4 regions of the Streptomyces sp. P9-2 genome follow, and region 3 is predicted to be linked to each of the others. Evidence: riboswitches for the same ligand, from Rfam matches in the RefSeq annotation. Region 3 holds a riboswitch; each other region holds the start of a gene.
The links. A riboswitch is a leader RNA that binds a small molecule or an ion and turns the genes downstream of it on or off. The one in region 3 is predicted to bind cyclic di-AMP.
Positions count from the first base shown of each region.

Region 1: it holds a riboswitch for cyclic di-AMP, as region 3 does, so the genes downstream of both, ACQY0Z_RS03155 (C40 family peptidase) here and ACQY0Z_RS07875 (M23 family metallopeptidase) in region 3, are expected to answer to the same signal.
Region 2: it holds a riboswitch for cyclic di-AMP, as region 3 does, so the genes downstream of both, ACQY0Z_RS27425 (M23 family metallopeptidase) here and ACQY0Z_RS07875 (M23 family metallopeptidase) in region 3, are expected to answer to the same signal.
Region 4: it holds a riboswitch for cyclic di-AMP, as region 3 does, so the genes downstream of both, ACQY0Z_RS04085 (transglycosylase SLT domain-containing protein) here and ACQY0Z_RS07875 (M23 family metallopeptidase) in region 3, are expected to answer to the same signal.

Region 1 is NZ_CP192633.1:691,660-694,830, reverse strand. It holds gene ACQY0Z_RS03165 (C40 family peptidase) at 1-332, opposite strand, end outside; gene ACQY0Z_RS03160 (hypothetical protein) at 697-1,050, shown strand; gene ACQY0Z_RS03155 (C40 family peptidase) at 1,175-2,350, opposite strand; cyclic di-AMP (ydaO/yuaA leader) riboswitch at 2,375-2,511, opposite strand; gene pcrA (DNA helicase PcrA) at 2,764-3,171, shown strand, end outside.
Region 2 is NZ_CP192633.1:6,069,305-6,072,475, forward strand. It holds gene ACQY0Z_RS27410 (helix-turn-helix domain-containing protein) at 1-484, shown strand, start outside; gene ACQY0Z_RS27415 (DUF6126 family protein) at 481-609, shown strand; gene ACQY0Z_RS27420 (tyrosine-protein phosphatase) at 634-1,431, opposite strand; cyclic di-AMP (ydaO/yuaA leader) riboswitch at 1,952-2,116, shown strand; gene ACQY0Z_RS27425 (M23 family metallopeptidase) at 2,121-3,047, shown strand.
Region 3 is NZ_CP192633.1:1,667,225-1,670,395, reverse strand. It holds gene ACQY0Z_RS07880 (PrsW family intramembrane metalloprotease) at 1-1,103, shown strand, start outside; gene ACQY0Z_RS07875 (M23 family metallopeptidase) at 1,211-2,233, opposite strand; cyclic di-AMP (ydaO/yuaA leader) riboswitch at 2,246-2,403, opposite strand; tRNA gene ACQY0Z_RS07870 (tRNA-Met) at 2,707-2,780, opposite strand; gene ACQY0Z_RS07865 (dihydrofolate reductase family protein) at 2,844-3,171, opposite strand, start outside.
Region 4 is NZ_CP192633.1:872,687-875,857, forward strand. It holds gene ACQY0Z_RS04080 (polyprenyl synthetase family protein) at 197-1,207, opposite strand; cyclic di-AMP (ydaO/yuaA leader) riboswitch at 1,734-1,904, shown strand; gene ACQY0Z_RS04085 (transglycosylase SLT domain-containing protein) at 1,907-2,380, shown strand; gene ACQY0Z_RS04090 (HAD family hydrolase) at 2,344-3,171, opposite strand, start outside.

The DNA of each region.
Region 1 (3,171 bases), 980 kb from region 3:
CCGGCACGGTACTGGGCCGCCGCGACCGTCCCCAGGGTTTCCCGGGCCTTGTTGAGCCGCGACTGGGCGCGGGCCGTCTCGTCCTGGAGGTCGCGCAGCCGCTGCCGCGCCGTGTCGGCCTTCTCCTTGGCGCCGTTGTACTTCTCGGTGGCGACCTCGGCCTCGCGGTACAGGCGGTCCACGTCGGCGCCGGAGGGTGTCGGCCGCGGTGCCGCGTGTCCCGCTCCGTCGAAGCCGGCCGCGGTGGCCGCTCCGGCGAGGACGACGGTGGCGGCCGCGCGGGCCGTGGTGCCGCCCACCGGGCGCTGCCGTGTCCTGCGGTGCGCTGCCACCCTCGGTGCCGTCCTTCCCGCTGACGCCCGCCGGCGCCGGAAGTCCCTCCGGTGGTCCGGCGGCGGGGTGACAGGGGAGCCGTCCGCCGCCGGACCCTTTCTTCGGCGGTGGTGTCCGGCCGCCGCTCCTGGCCCGAGCGGCGATGCAGAGCCGGTCACCTGGGGCAGGACGCTAGGCCCGGCCGCGCGGCGCGGGATGCGGGTTGTGCGGAAGTGTTGCCCATGGACCGCCGGGTGACCGTAAGTGACCGTCGAATCGTGTACGGCGCTTCGTTCTCACTCAGGGTGATGACCGATGTGGTGAAGGCGGGAAGGGCGAGGGCGGCGGAATGCTATGGGACGCCCCTGGCTAGGCTCCGGCCTCATGGACGTACTCATCCACCTCTTCGTCGGCCTGCACATCATCGGCATCGCGTCGCTGCTCGGCGGCTTCCTCACCCAGATGAAGGCGATGGGCGCGGGCACCGCCCGCTTCGTCCCCGCGATGCTGCACGGCGCGCTGACGATGCTGGTCACCGGCGTGATCCTGGTGGGCCTCAACCAGGCCCAGGACTACTCCGTGGACAACATCAAGATCGGCGTGAAGCTGGCGCTGCTGATCGTGATCCTCGGCCTGGTCTATGTGAAGCGGGACGAGGAGAAGGTGGACAAGGGCGTCTTCGGCCTGGTCGGCCTGCTGACCGTGGCGAACATCTTCATCGCGGTCCTCTGGACCTGAGCCGCGTCCCCGGAACGCCGGGGCCCGCCCTCGACACGGAACCGCCGACCGAGCCTCTCCGGCCCGGTCGGCGGTTTTCGTATGTGCGCCCTCTGCGTCCTCTGCGTCCTGTGCGCCCGTGCCGTCAGGCCGGCCGGACGATGCTGTGGATCGCGGAGTCGCCGTCGTAGAAGATCGACTCCTCGCGGACGTACGTGCCCGGCTTCGGGGCGTGGATCATCATGCCGTTGCCGATGTAGAGACCCACGTGGGTGACGTCGTCGTAGAAGAAGACCAGGTCACCGGGCTGCGCCTGGGACACCGGGACGGTGGTGCCGGCGTTCACCTGGTCGTAGGTGGTGCGCGGGAGGGAGACGCCGGCGGCCTTCCAGGCGGCCTGGGTCAGCCCCGAGCAGTCGTAGGAGCCGGGACCGGTCGCGCCCCAGACGTACGGCTTGCCGATCTGCGCGCGGGCGAAGGCGAGGGCCTTCTCGGCCTTGGTGCCGTACGACGAGTCGGCGGGCGGGGTCTCGGTCGAGCCGGACCCGGATCCGGACCCGGTGCCCTCCGAGGTGCCGCCGCCCTGCTGCGCGGCCTCCTCGCGGGCCTGCTCCTGCTCCGCCTGCTGCCGGGCCAGCTCCGCGGCCTTGCGGGCGGCCGCCTCCTGCTTGCGCTTCTCGATCGCGGCGAGCCGCGCCTTCTCCTCGGCGGTCAGCTTCGACAGCAGTTCGCGCGCGTCGGCGAGCTTCTTCTGGACGGTGGCCTTCGCCGTTTTCAGGTCGCCCTGCGTCTCGGTGAGCGTTTGGAGGCTCTCGGTGGCCTCCTGCCGCTTCTTCATCGTCTCGGTCTGCTGGGTGACGTAGTCGTCGACCGCCGCCTTCTGGCGGCCGGTCATCCGGTCCAGCACCTGACGCTGGTCGAAGATGTCCTGCGGGGTCTCCGCGAGCAGGAACGTCGCGGTGTCGGGCATGCCCGCGCCGGTGCGGTACTGGGCAGCCGCGTAGGAGCCCAGCTCGGCGCGCGCCTCGTTCAGCTTCTGCGTGCGCTGCGCCACGTCGTCGAGGAGGGTGTCGACGCGCTTGCGCTGCTTGGTGGTCTTCTCCTTGGCCGCGTTGTACTTCTCGGTCGCCGACTCGGCCTGCCGGTAGAGGTCGCCGACCTTCTTCTCCACCTCCTCCAGGCTCGGCCGGTCCTCGCCGGGAGAGGCGTTGGCCGTCTGGGAGAGCAGGGCCACAGAGGTGAGCGCGGCCGTGGCGAGGGCCGGGGTGCGTATGCCTGCCACGCGCGTGCCGGGGGTGCGCGACTTGCGGTGCGACGCCAAGGGAGGCGACTCCTTCCGGTGCTCCGCCTACCGGGTTAGCTGTCGGGTTCGGGCGGGTGGAAGGGTTGCCCTACGGCCTCTCCGAAGAGTGGGCCGATTCACCCCAAGTCTCGGTGGGTCCCCGGCTCCGGCTGCCCTGGCGGACAGTGACGGACTCGGCGGGGGCCGCGCGGCCCGGCGAGGTTCGCCGGCGGGGGACGAGCGGCCCGGACGGCACGGTAGCCAACTGGTGTGGTCCTTGTGAAGGTTGATGGGTGATATGCCCGATACATTTTCGTGACCTTCTTGGGGATGTCACGCACGGTGAGGCGCTGACCGTGGAGGGTGCCCGCCGGGGCGCCCCCGCGAGGGGCCGGGGGATGTTCCCGGGGCGGGCCCGGGTTGTCGGTGGAGCGCCCTAGACTCGGAGAGCGATGAGCAGCCTCTTTGACGACAGCTTCCTGGCGGACCTCCAGGCCCAGCGCGGCCCGGCGGACGAGCCCCCGCCGCCGCCCGAGGACGAGCACGCCCCGGAGCCCCTGCCGGACGACCTGTTCGGCGGGAAGTTCGACGTGCCCCCGGAGCGGGACTCCTACTACCGGGACGGCGCCCCGCGGCCGGTGATCGACTCCGCCGCGCTGCTCGAGGGGCTGAACGACAACCAGCGCGCCGCGGTCGTGCACTCCGGCTCCCCGCTGCTCATCGTCGCCGGTGCCGGGTCCGGCAAGACCCGTGTGCTCACCCACCGCATCGCCTACCTGCTCGCCGAGCGGGACGTCCACCCGGGCCAGATCCTCGCGATCACCTTCACCAACAAGGCCGCGGGCGAGATGAAGGAGCGC
Region 2 (3,171 bases), 4.4 Mb from region 3:
CCTCTCCCGCCTGGAGACTGGACAGCGCCAGCCCTCGCTGCCGATGCTGCTCTCCCTCGCCCGCATCTACGGTACGACCGTCTCCGAGCTGCTCGGGGAGTCGGCGGTCGACCGGGACGCCGTGGTGCGCGCCGCCGACATGGAGCCCACGGCGGCCGGCGGCTGGACGTACTGGCAGGCCGGAGCCGCCGGACGCGGCATGCAGGCGCTGCGGGTCCATGTGCCGCACGGCTCCCAGGGCGACATCGTCCGCGTCCACCCCGGCGAGGAGTGGCTGTACGTCCTCAAGGGACGGCTGCGGCTGCGCCTCGGGGACACCCTGCACCGGCTGTCCCCGGGCGACAGTGCCCACTTCGACTCGCTGACCCCGCACCGCATCGCCGCTCAGGACCCCGACGGGGTCGAGCTGCTGTTCGTACACACCCTGCTGCAGAGTCCCACGGCCACCCTGTGCCTGGGCCCGACCCTTGGAGAGACCCCGTGAGCGGCAAGGACATGGAGGAGAAGTTCCCCCGGGCCCTGTGGGTCCGGCTGTTCGTCTACATCGTCGTCGGACACGTCTTCGCGGCCTTCATCTACTTCCTCTTCGAGATCGCGCCGAAGAAGTAGCGGCCCCCCGGTGGGGGTCGGGTGTCAGTCGAGCAGGCGCTCGCGCAGCCGCTCCCGGTGGGCCGGGGTGAGCCCGAGCCCCTGCTCCAGGTAGGCGTCCACGCCGCCCCAGGTCTCCTCGACCGTTTCGAAGGCGGCCGCCAGATACTCCTCGCGCGCGTCGAAGAGCGGGCTGAGCAGCTCCATCACCTCGGGGGAGTAGGCCTCGGCGGAGCTGCCGCTGCGCCGCACCTTGTAGCGGCGGTGCTTGGCGTTGGACTTCAGGTAGTCCTCGACGATCGCGTCGCGCTCCACGCCCACGGCGAGCAGCGTCACCGCCACCGACAGGCCCGCGCGGTCCTTCCCGGCCGCGCAGTGCATCAGTGTGGGCACGCTGTCCTCGGCGAGCGCGCGCAGCACCTGGGAGTGCTCGGAGGTGCGCTCTTTGATGATCATGCGGTACGAGGTGATCATCCGGTCGGCGCCCTGGCCGTCGGCGAGGATCGCGCGCAGCTGGTCCAGGTCGCCGTCGCGCACCATCTTCCAGAACTCCGCGCCGTCGGCCGGGTCGCTCAGCGGCAGGTTGACGTTGCGCACGCCCGGCAGCGTGACGTCCGGGCCCTCCAGCTTCTGGTCGGCCGCGTTACGGAAGTCGAACACGGTGTGCAGACCGAGCGAGGCCAGGAAGGCGGCGTCCTCCGCGGTCGCGTGGGCGAGGTGACCGCTGCGGAACAGCACCCCGTGCCGCACCCGCCGGCCGTCCATCGTGGGCAGCCCGCCCACGTCGCGGAAATTGCGCACCCCGGTCAGCTGGGGCTCGGTCGACGGGATCTCCTGCGTCACGGACGGCTCCTCCCACTCCGCGCCGTCGCCGCGGCTCGTCGACGGGCACCACTCGACGATACGACATGCCTGCCTGGGGCAATGAGTTGTCGGCGGTCTCCGCGACGTTGGATTGTGTCGCTTTTTGTTTGTTCATGAGAGACGGATTGCAGGCCGGTCTCGCCAAGATCGAGATGTCGCGATTGCGTCACCTGTCCCGTCCGTCATGAATGCAAAACGGGCGATCTGTCCGATTGGGGAGCTTGAGGAGAACGTGCCCCCATAGGGAGGGAATTGAGGAGGGGTCGCGTGAGCATCGTCATATCGGTGACCGTACGCTGTCGCCATGTCCACGTAATCCCCTTGCATGACAAGGGAATTCGCCCGCGCGACGCTCACGAGATCGACGCACGGTGACGTCATTTCCCCCTTTCGATCACGGAAAAAGCGGGTTCGCGGGAACACCCGCTTGTTTCGCCGCGTCGCGGTCGCTTACGTTCCCAACCGATCCGGACGGACGCCTAATCCTGCCGCCGCCCGGAGCCCGCACACACTGACCCGACGTACGGCAGGAGCGGGGGACCCACAGGTACAACTGCCTGTTCCGGGCCCCGGAAACAGGCTTGGGGTTAAGCCGCGCAGCAACGCGGCCGGACATCTCCAGTCCGCACCCGACAGCTCACCTCGTAGGCGCCGGAGAGGAATTCGACATGCCCGCGAAGGGTAAGCACCGCCGCACCAAGGCTCAGCGTTTCACCCGCTCCATCGCCGTCGCCGGAACCGGTGGCGCCGCTCTCGCCCTGCCGTTCCTCGGCGCCGCCGGCGCCCACGCCGCGACGCCGCAGTCCGCCCCCGAGGCCTCGGTCCAGTCGCTGTCCGTCACCGGTCAGCAGGCCAAGGCCGACAAGAACGGCGAGACCCGCACGTACACCGTGAAGGCCGGCGACTACCTCGCCAAGATCGCCGAGGCCGAGCACGTCGACGGTGGCTGGAAGCAGCTCTACGCGGACAACCGCGAGGCCGTCGGTGACGACCCGTCGCTCATCCACCCGGGTCTGAAGCTCTCGATCGACGGCAAGGCCGCCGCCAAGAGCGCGCCGCAGCAGTCCACTTCGCCGCAGACCGCCAAGCCCGCCGCGCCCAAGGCCGAGAAGCCGGCCGAGCAGCCCGCGCAGAAGGCCGCCGAGGAGACCTCCTCCGACGAGGCGTCCGCGCAGACCGCCCCCGCCTCCGGCTTCACCTCCCCGGTGCCCGGCGGCGGCATCGGCACCGCCTACAAGGTGGCCGGCAGCATGTGGTCCAGCGGCTACCACACCGGTGTCGACTTCAGCGTCCCGACCGGCACCTCCCTGAAGGCCGTCGGCGCCGGCACCGTCGTCTCCGCCGGCTGGGGCGGCGCGTACGGCAACCAGGTCGTCATCCAGCTGAACGACGGCCACTACGCCCAGTACGCCCACCTTTCCTCGCTGTCCGTCTCGGCGGGCCAGACGGTGAGCGCCGGCCAGCAGGTCGGTCTCTCCGGTGCGACCGGCAACGTGACCGGCCCGCACCTGCACTTCGAGATCCGCACCAGCCCGGACTACGGCTCGGACGTGGACCCGATCTCGTACCTGCGCGGCAAGGGCGTCTCCATCTGACACCCGAGCGGCACCCTTCCTGACACGCACGCCTGAGGCCGGACCCCGATCCACGGGGCCCGGCCTCCGGTGTGTCAGCGTCCGTGTCCGGGCACGTGTCCGCGCCGGGCCGTACCTATTCCTG
Region 3 (3,171 bases):
TGCTCGCGGCGTTCCGCTGGCTGGGGCGGGTGGAGCCGGGCCCCTGGCGGAACCTGCTGTTCGCCTTCGCCTGGGGCGCGTGCGCGGCGGCGCTGATCGCGATCGTGGCGAACAGCTTCGCCACCCGGTGGATAGCCACGACCACCGCCGACCCGGCCGGCGCCGACACCCTGGGCGCGACGGTCATAGCGCCGGTGGTGGAGGAGACGGCGAAGGCGGCGGCGGTGCTGCTGCTCTTCCTGTTCCGCAGACGCGACTTCCACGGGATCCTCGACGGCGTGGTGGCGGCCGGGTTCACCGCGACCGGTTTCGCGTTCACCGAGAACGTCCTCTACCTGGGCAACGCCTTCGGCACCGACCAGCTCACCGGCGGCAGCGGCATCGCCTCCGTCACGGCGGCGACCTTCTTCGTCCGCATCGTCATGTCGCCCTTCGCGCACCCCCTGTTCACCGTGCTCACCGGCATCGGCTTCGGCGCGGCCGCGCTGGCCGCCGACCGGCAGCGGGTGCGGCGTGTCCTCCTCCCCCTGGCCGGGCTGCTGCTCGCGATGGGCATGCACGCCCTGTGGAACGGCTCGGCCACGCTCGGCCAGTTCGGCTTCATCGCGGTGTACGGGGCGTTCATGGTGCCGACGTTCGGGCTGCTGACCTGGCTGGTGGTGTGGACGCGGCAGCGGGAGCTGCGGACGGTGCGCACGGAGCTGCCCGCGTACGCGGTGGCGGGCTGGCTGCGTCCGGCGGAGCCGTTCGCGCTGGGCTCGATGCGGGCGCGTCGCCTCGCCCGGAAGTTCGCCCGCGAGCACGGAGGGAAGCCCGCGGCCCGCGCGGTCACCCAGTACGAGGCGTACGCGACCCAGCTGGCGTTCCTGCGGAACCGGGGCCGCGCGGGGAAGGCGGGGGCGGACTTCGTGACGCGGGAGCGGGAGCTGCTGCTGGAGCTGTGGCGCCGGCGCGCGGCGGCCCGCCCCGCGCTGGAGCACGCGGCCCGGCTCACGGCGCCCCCGGTGCCGTACGGCGCGGGGTGGGCGTACGGGCCCATGCCCGCCGTGTGGCCGGCGCAGCCGCCGTACCCGGCGTACGGGGAGAACCCCTACCGCCGCTGAGGAAAGAACCCCGGACATACCGAACCGGCAGCCCTGACGTCGGGGGGTCGTCGTCGGGGCTGCCGGCGTTCACGGCGTCGGCGGCCGGGAGACGGCCGCCGGGTGGTTCAGATGGAAAGGCCCTTGCCGGCCAGCCAGGCGGCCGGGTCGACGCTGCCGGAGCCGGTGTGCACCTCGAGGTGGAGGTGGGCGCCGGTGACGTTGCCGGTGGCGCCGACGCGGCCGATCACGTCGCCGGTGTTGACCTTCTGGCCGACGCTGACGTTGATCGACGACTGGTGGGCGTACCAGACCTCGGTGCCGTCGTCGAGGGTGAGCACGGTCTTGTAGCCGTACGAGCCGTCCCAGCCGGCGGAGGTGATCGTGCCGGTGTGCACCGCCTTGATCAGGGTGCCGGTGGGGGCGGCGAAGTCGAGGCCCGTGTGGTAGCCGGAGGACCAGTAGGCGCCGGCCTGACCGAAGGTCGAGGTGATGGTGTACGAGGAGGTCGGCAGCGCGTACTGCTTGGCCAGCTCGGCGAGGCGCTCGGCCTCGGCCTTCTTCGCGGCCTCCTCCTCCGCCTTCTTCTTGGCGGCCTCGGCCTTCTCCTTGGCCTCCTTCTCCGCCTTGGCGGCGGCCTCGGCGGCCTCCTTCTCGGCGGCGGCGAGGGCGGCGGCCTGCGCCTTGTTCTGCGCCTGGCCCTGCTGCTGCTCGACCTGGGCCATGATGCGGGCGCGCAGCGCCTCGCCGGCGTCGGCGGCGCCCTCCTCGGCGCCCGCGTCGGCGGCGGCCATCCGGCCGATGTCGCTGAGGGGGGTGCTGGAGCCCTTCGGTGTTTCCTCGTCGGAGATGAGGGAACCCACGTTGGGCAGGTCGGGCATGGAGATGGAGACGGGCGGCTTGCCGGTCTGGGCGCTGGCCATGCCGCCGGCGCCGACGGCGGCTATGACGCCGACGCCCAGGACGGTGGAGCTGCGGGCGAGTCCGCCTCCGCGCTGCTTGGCGACGCGGTGCCGGCCGCGCACGGGCCGGACGGACTCCGCGGTGGGGTTCCACTCCTCGAAGGGGCCCTCTTCGGCGCCGGGGGCGCCGTAGGCGAAGGTGTCGCTCGGCTTGAACGGGGCCTCGGGGGCAGGCGGGTTGGACGCCACGTGGGCGCGCTCCTTTCCTTCCTTCTTCGCCTACCGGGTTAGCTGACGGGTTCGGAGCAGGAAGGTCTCCTACGCGCGTATACGAACCGTGTTCCCACGGCGGTATCCGCCCGATTCACCCCATGGTGGTGGTTCCCCGGTTCCCTTGCGGGATTCGGCGCGTGCGCACGGAGCCGACTTCTGTGACGGCTGGGACGACCGCGCTGCGTTATCGAACGTTAATAGACGCGGGGGCCGGATTCCAAGCCGTTCCTCTTGATCGTTAACGATTTCCGCACGGACTTAAGCACCATGAGCGGGCGAAAACGGGCGAGTTGACCGGGCGTCCGACGACCCGTCGAATCTGACGGTGCCTCAGTTGTTATGCGCTGCGGCGCCGTTCGCTCACTGTGCGTGAAAGGCGGGGCGGCGGTGGTGTCGTGGAGAAACACCGAGGGCCGGAACCCTTTCGGATTCCGGCCCTCGGCCTTCAGTAGCGGGGACAGGATTTGAACCTGCGACCTCTGGGTTATGAGCCCAGCGAGCTACCGAGCTGCTCCACCCCGCGTCGGTGAACACCAGTGTACGGCATCCGCGGGGTGCTCCGCACATCCCTTCCCTGTGGGTGCGTTCAACCGCCCAGCAGGTGCGCGTTCGGCGCTTTCGCAAGCTGCTCGAACTCCGGCAGCACCACCACCGTGGCGCCCCCCTCGGCCAGTACGGCGCTGCCGTCGGCGTCCGTCACGAAGGTGTCCGGCTCCCGCCAGGCGGTGACCACCCGGCGCACCCCCGCGTCCAGGATCAGCCGCGCGCAGGGCGCCGGCCGGGACGCGCGGCGGGCGCACGGCTCCAGGCTGGAGTAGACGGTGGCGCCGGCCAGCCGCGGGTCGGTGGGGTCGGCCTTGGCGAGCGCGGCCTCCTCCGCGTGCACCACGGGGTCGTCGCCCTCACGGGAGTGG
Region 4 (3,171 bases), 790 kb from region 3:
GACCACGGCCCCTCACCCGCCCCGTAGGGGTCACCCGGGTACCGGAGGCGTACGGGGACGGCCGGGCGGCAGCCGGGGGACGGCCGGGCGGCAGCCGGTCGACGGCCGGGCGGCAGCCGGTCGACGGCCGGGCGGCAGTCGGTCGACGGCCGGGCGGCAGTCGGGGAGGACGACCGGAACGGCCGGCCGGAGCCGGTCAGCCGGCCCGGTGCACCACCGCGTCGCACAGCTCGACCAGCGCCGACTTGGCGGGGCCGTCGGGCAGCGGGGCGAGCGCGGAGCGCGCCTCCTCGGCGTAGCGCACGGTGTCCCGGCGGGCCTGGCCGAGCGCCGGGTGGGCGCGCAGCAGGCGCAGCGCCTCGGCGTGCCGGGTGTCGTCGGTGAGGTCGGAGTCGAGCAGCTCGCACAGGGCGAGGTCCTCGGCGAGGCCTAGCCGGGCCGCCCGCTCGCGCAGGCGCAGCACGGGGAGGGTGGCGATGCCCTCGCGCAGGTCGGTGCCGGGGGTCTTGCCGGACTCGTGGGAGTCGGAGGCGATGTCGAGGACGTCGTCGGCGAGCTGGAAGGCGACGCCGAGCCGCTCGCCGTACTGGGTGAGGACGTCGACGACGGTCTCGTCGGCGCCGGACATCATCGCGCCGAAGCGGCAGGAGACGGCGACGAGGGAGCCGGTCTTGCCGCCGAGCACGTCCAGGTAGTGGTCGACCGGGTCGCGGCCGTCCTGAGGGCCCGCGGTCTCCAGGATCTGGCCGGTGACCAGCCGCTCGAACGCCTCGGCCTGCACCCGCACGGCCTCCGGGCCGAGGTCGGCCAGGATGTGGGAGGCGCGGGCGAAGAGGAAGTCGCCGGTGAGCACGGCGACCGAGTTGCCCCAGCGGGCGTTCGCGCTCGCGACCCCGCGGCGCACCTCGGCCTCGTCCATCACGTCGTCGTGGTACAGCGTGGCCAGGTGGGTGAGCTCCACCACGACGGCCGACGGCACGACGCCGGGCGCGTAGGGGTCGCCGAACCGGGCGGCCAGCATGACGAGCAGCGGGCGGAACCGCTTGCCGCCGGCCCGCACCAGGTGCTGCGCGGCCTCCGTGATGAACGGCACCTCGCTCTTGGTGGCTTCGAGCAGCCCTTCCTCGACAGCCGTCAATCCGGCCTGGACATCGGCTTCCAGAGCCTGGTCCCGCACGCTCAGCCCGAACGGCCCGACGACGGTCACGAGGGGTCTCCTGTCTGCTGGTGTCTGCTGGCGGTTACACGGTTTGTCGATAGGTCGCTGCCACCACTCGAGTCAGCGTATCCGGTCAGGTTTCGATCACCGCCAGGGCCCGGGGTCACAAGCAGGGCGATACGGGATCAGAAGCGGAGTGTTTTTGTTCGGCTGATAACAACGGACATACCTCAGCTTCCCGGACACAGTGACCCCTGAACCATCCTGCCCCACCCCTGGGTCCGATTTGCCGTTATTGGTGAGCGAATTCCCCTTGGCCACAAATGCGCTCGGGGTCGCCGTTCCGTGAAGTGAGTCACGCGCCGGGCGATCACCGGGACACCCTCGCACACCCCCGTCCTTCCGCTCCACGCAACGGAGTTGACGCTTGGCGACCGCAAAGGATCAAACGTTCAAAAACACCCATCTCAAGATCAAACGGGGTGTTGCGTGATCGTCGCACTTGTTCCCGACATCTGCTCTCGCATACGTTCCGGGCCTGCCGGGTGGACGCCTAGTCCTGCCGCCACCCGCATCACACCCGACGACCAACTCACGCACGGCAGGAGCGGGGGACCCAGGTAAGCCGCCGTACCGGACACCACGCCGGGACGGCTCGGGGTGAAGCCATGCCCGCAGGGGCACGGCCGGGCACTCTCCCGCCCGAACCCGACAGCTCACCTCGCAGGCGTAGGAGAGGACCCAGACATGCCCGCTTTCGCTTCGCCCCGTCGCCTCGTCCGCACCCTTGCCGTCGCCGGCACCGGCGTCGCCGTGGTCGCGCTGCCGCTGTTCGGGGCCACCAGCGCCTCCGCGGCCCCCTCGGCCCAGGCCACGACCGCCGCCTCCACGACCGCGTACCCGGACAACCTCGACGGCTGGATCCGCGAGGCGATGGACATCATGGCGCAGAACGGCATCCCCGGCTCCTACGACTCCATCCACCGCAACATCATGCGGGAGTCGTCCGGCAACCCGGCCGCCATCAACCTGTGGGACTCCAACGCCGCGAAGGGCACCCCGTCGAAGGGCCTGCTGCAGGTCATCGACCCGACCTTCCAGGCGTACCACGTGCCCGGCACCGCCTTCGACCCGTTCGACCCGGTCGCCAACATCGCCGCGGCCTGCAACTACGCCGCCGACCGCTACGGCTCGATCGACAACGTCTTCGGCGCGTACTGAGCCGACCTCTGACGGCCGACACCGGCCACCTGCCCGAACAGTCGCTCGAGGACGACGGCCACGCCGTCGTCCTCGTTCGACAGGGTGACCTCGTCGGCCACCGCCTTCAGCTCCGGATGCGCGTTGGCCATGGCGACGCCGTGGCCCGCCCACCGGAACATGGGGACGTCGTTCGGCATGTCCCCGAAGGCGATCGTGTCCTCGGGGCGCAGCCCCAGGTGCTCGGCGGCCAGCGCCAGCCCCGTCGCCTTGGTGACCCCGCACGGCTGGAGCTCCACCGTGCCCGGCCCCGACATGGTGACCGTGGCCAGCGAGCCGACCACGGAGCGGGCCGCCGCCGCCAGCGCGTCGTCCGACAGCGCCGGGTGGCGCAGCAGCACCTTGCTGATCGGCTTCGCCCACAGGTCGTCGCGCCGCTCCACCCGCACCGACGGCAGCGTCGGGTGCGGCATCCGGTAGCCCTGCTCGATCAGCGTCAGCCCGTCGACCCCGTCCTGGTCGACCGCGGCGTACACCTCCCCCACCTCGGCCTCGATCTTGCCGAGCGCGGTCTCCGCCAGCTCCCGGTCCAGCCGGACCGACCACAGCATCCGCCCCGCGGCGGCGTCGTAGACCTGCGCCCCCTGTCCGCACACCGCGAGCCCCGTGCAGCCGAGGTCGTCGAGAAGCGGCCGCACTCTGGGGGCCGGCCGGCCCGTCACCACGAGGTGCCGGGCACCGGCCCGTCCGGCCCGGGCGAGGGCGGCGAGGGAGCGGTCGGAAAGGGTGTCGTCACCGCGCAGCAGCGTCCC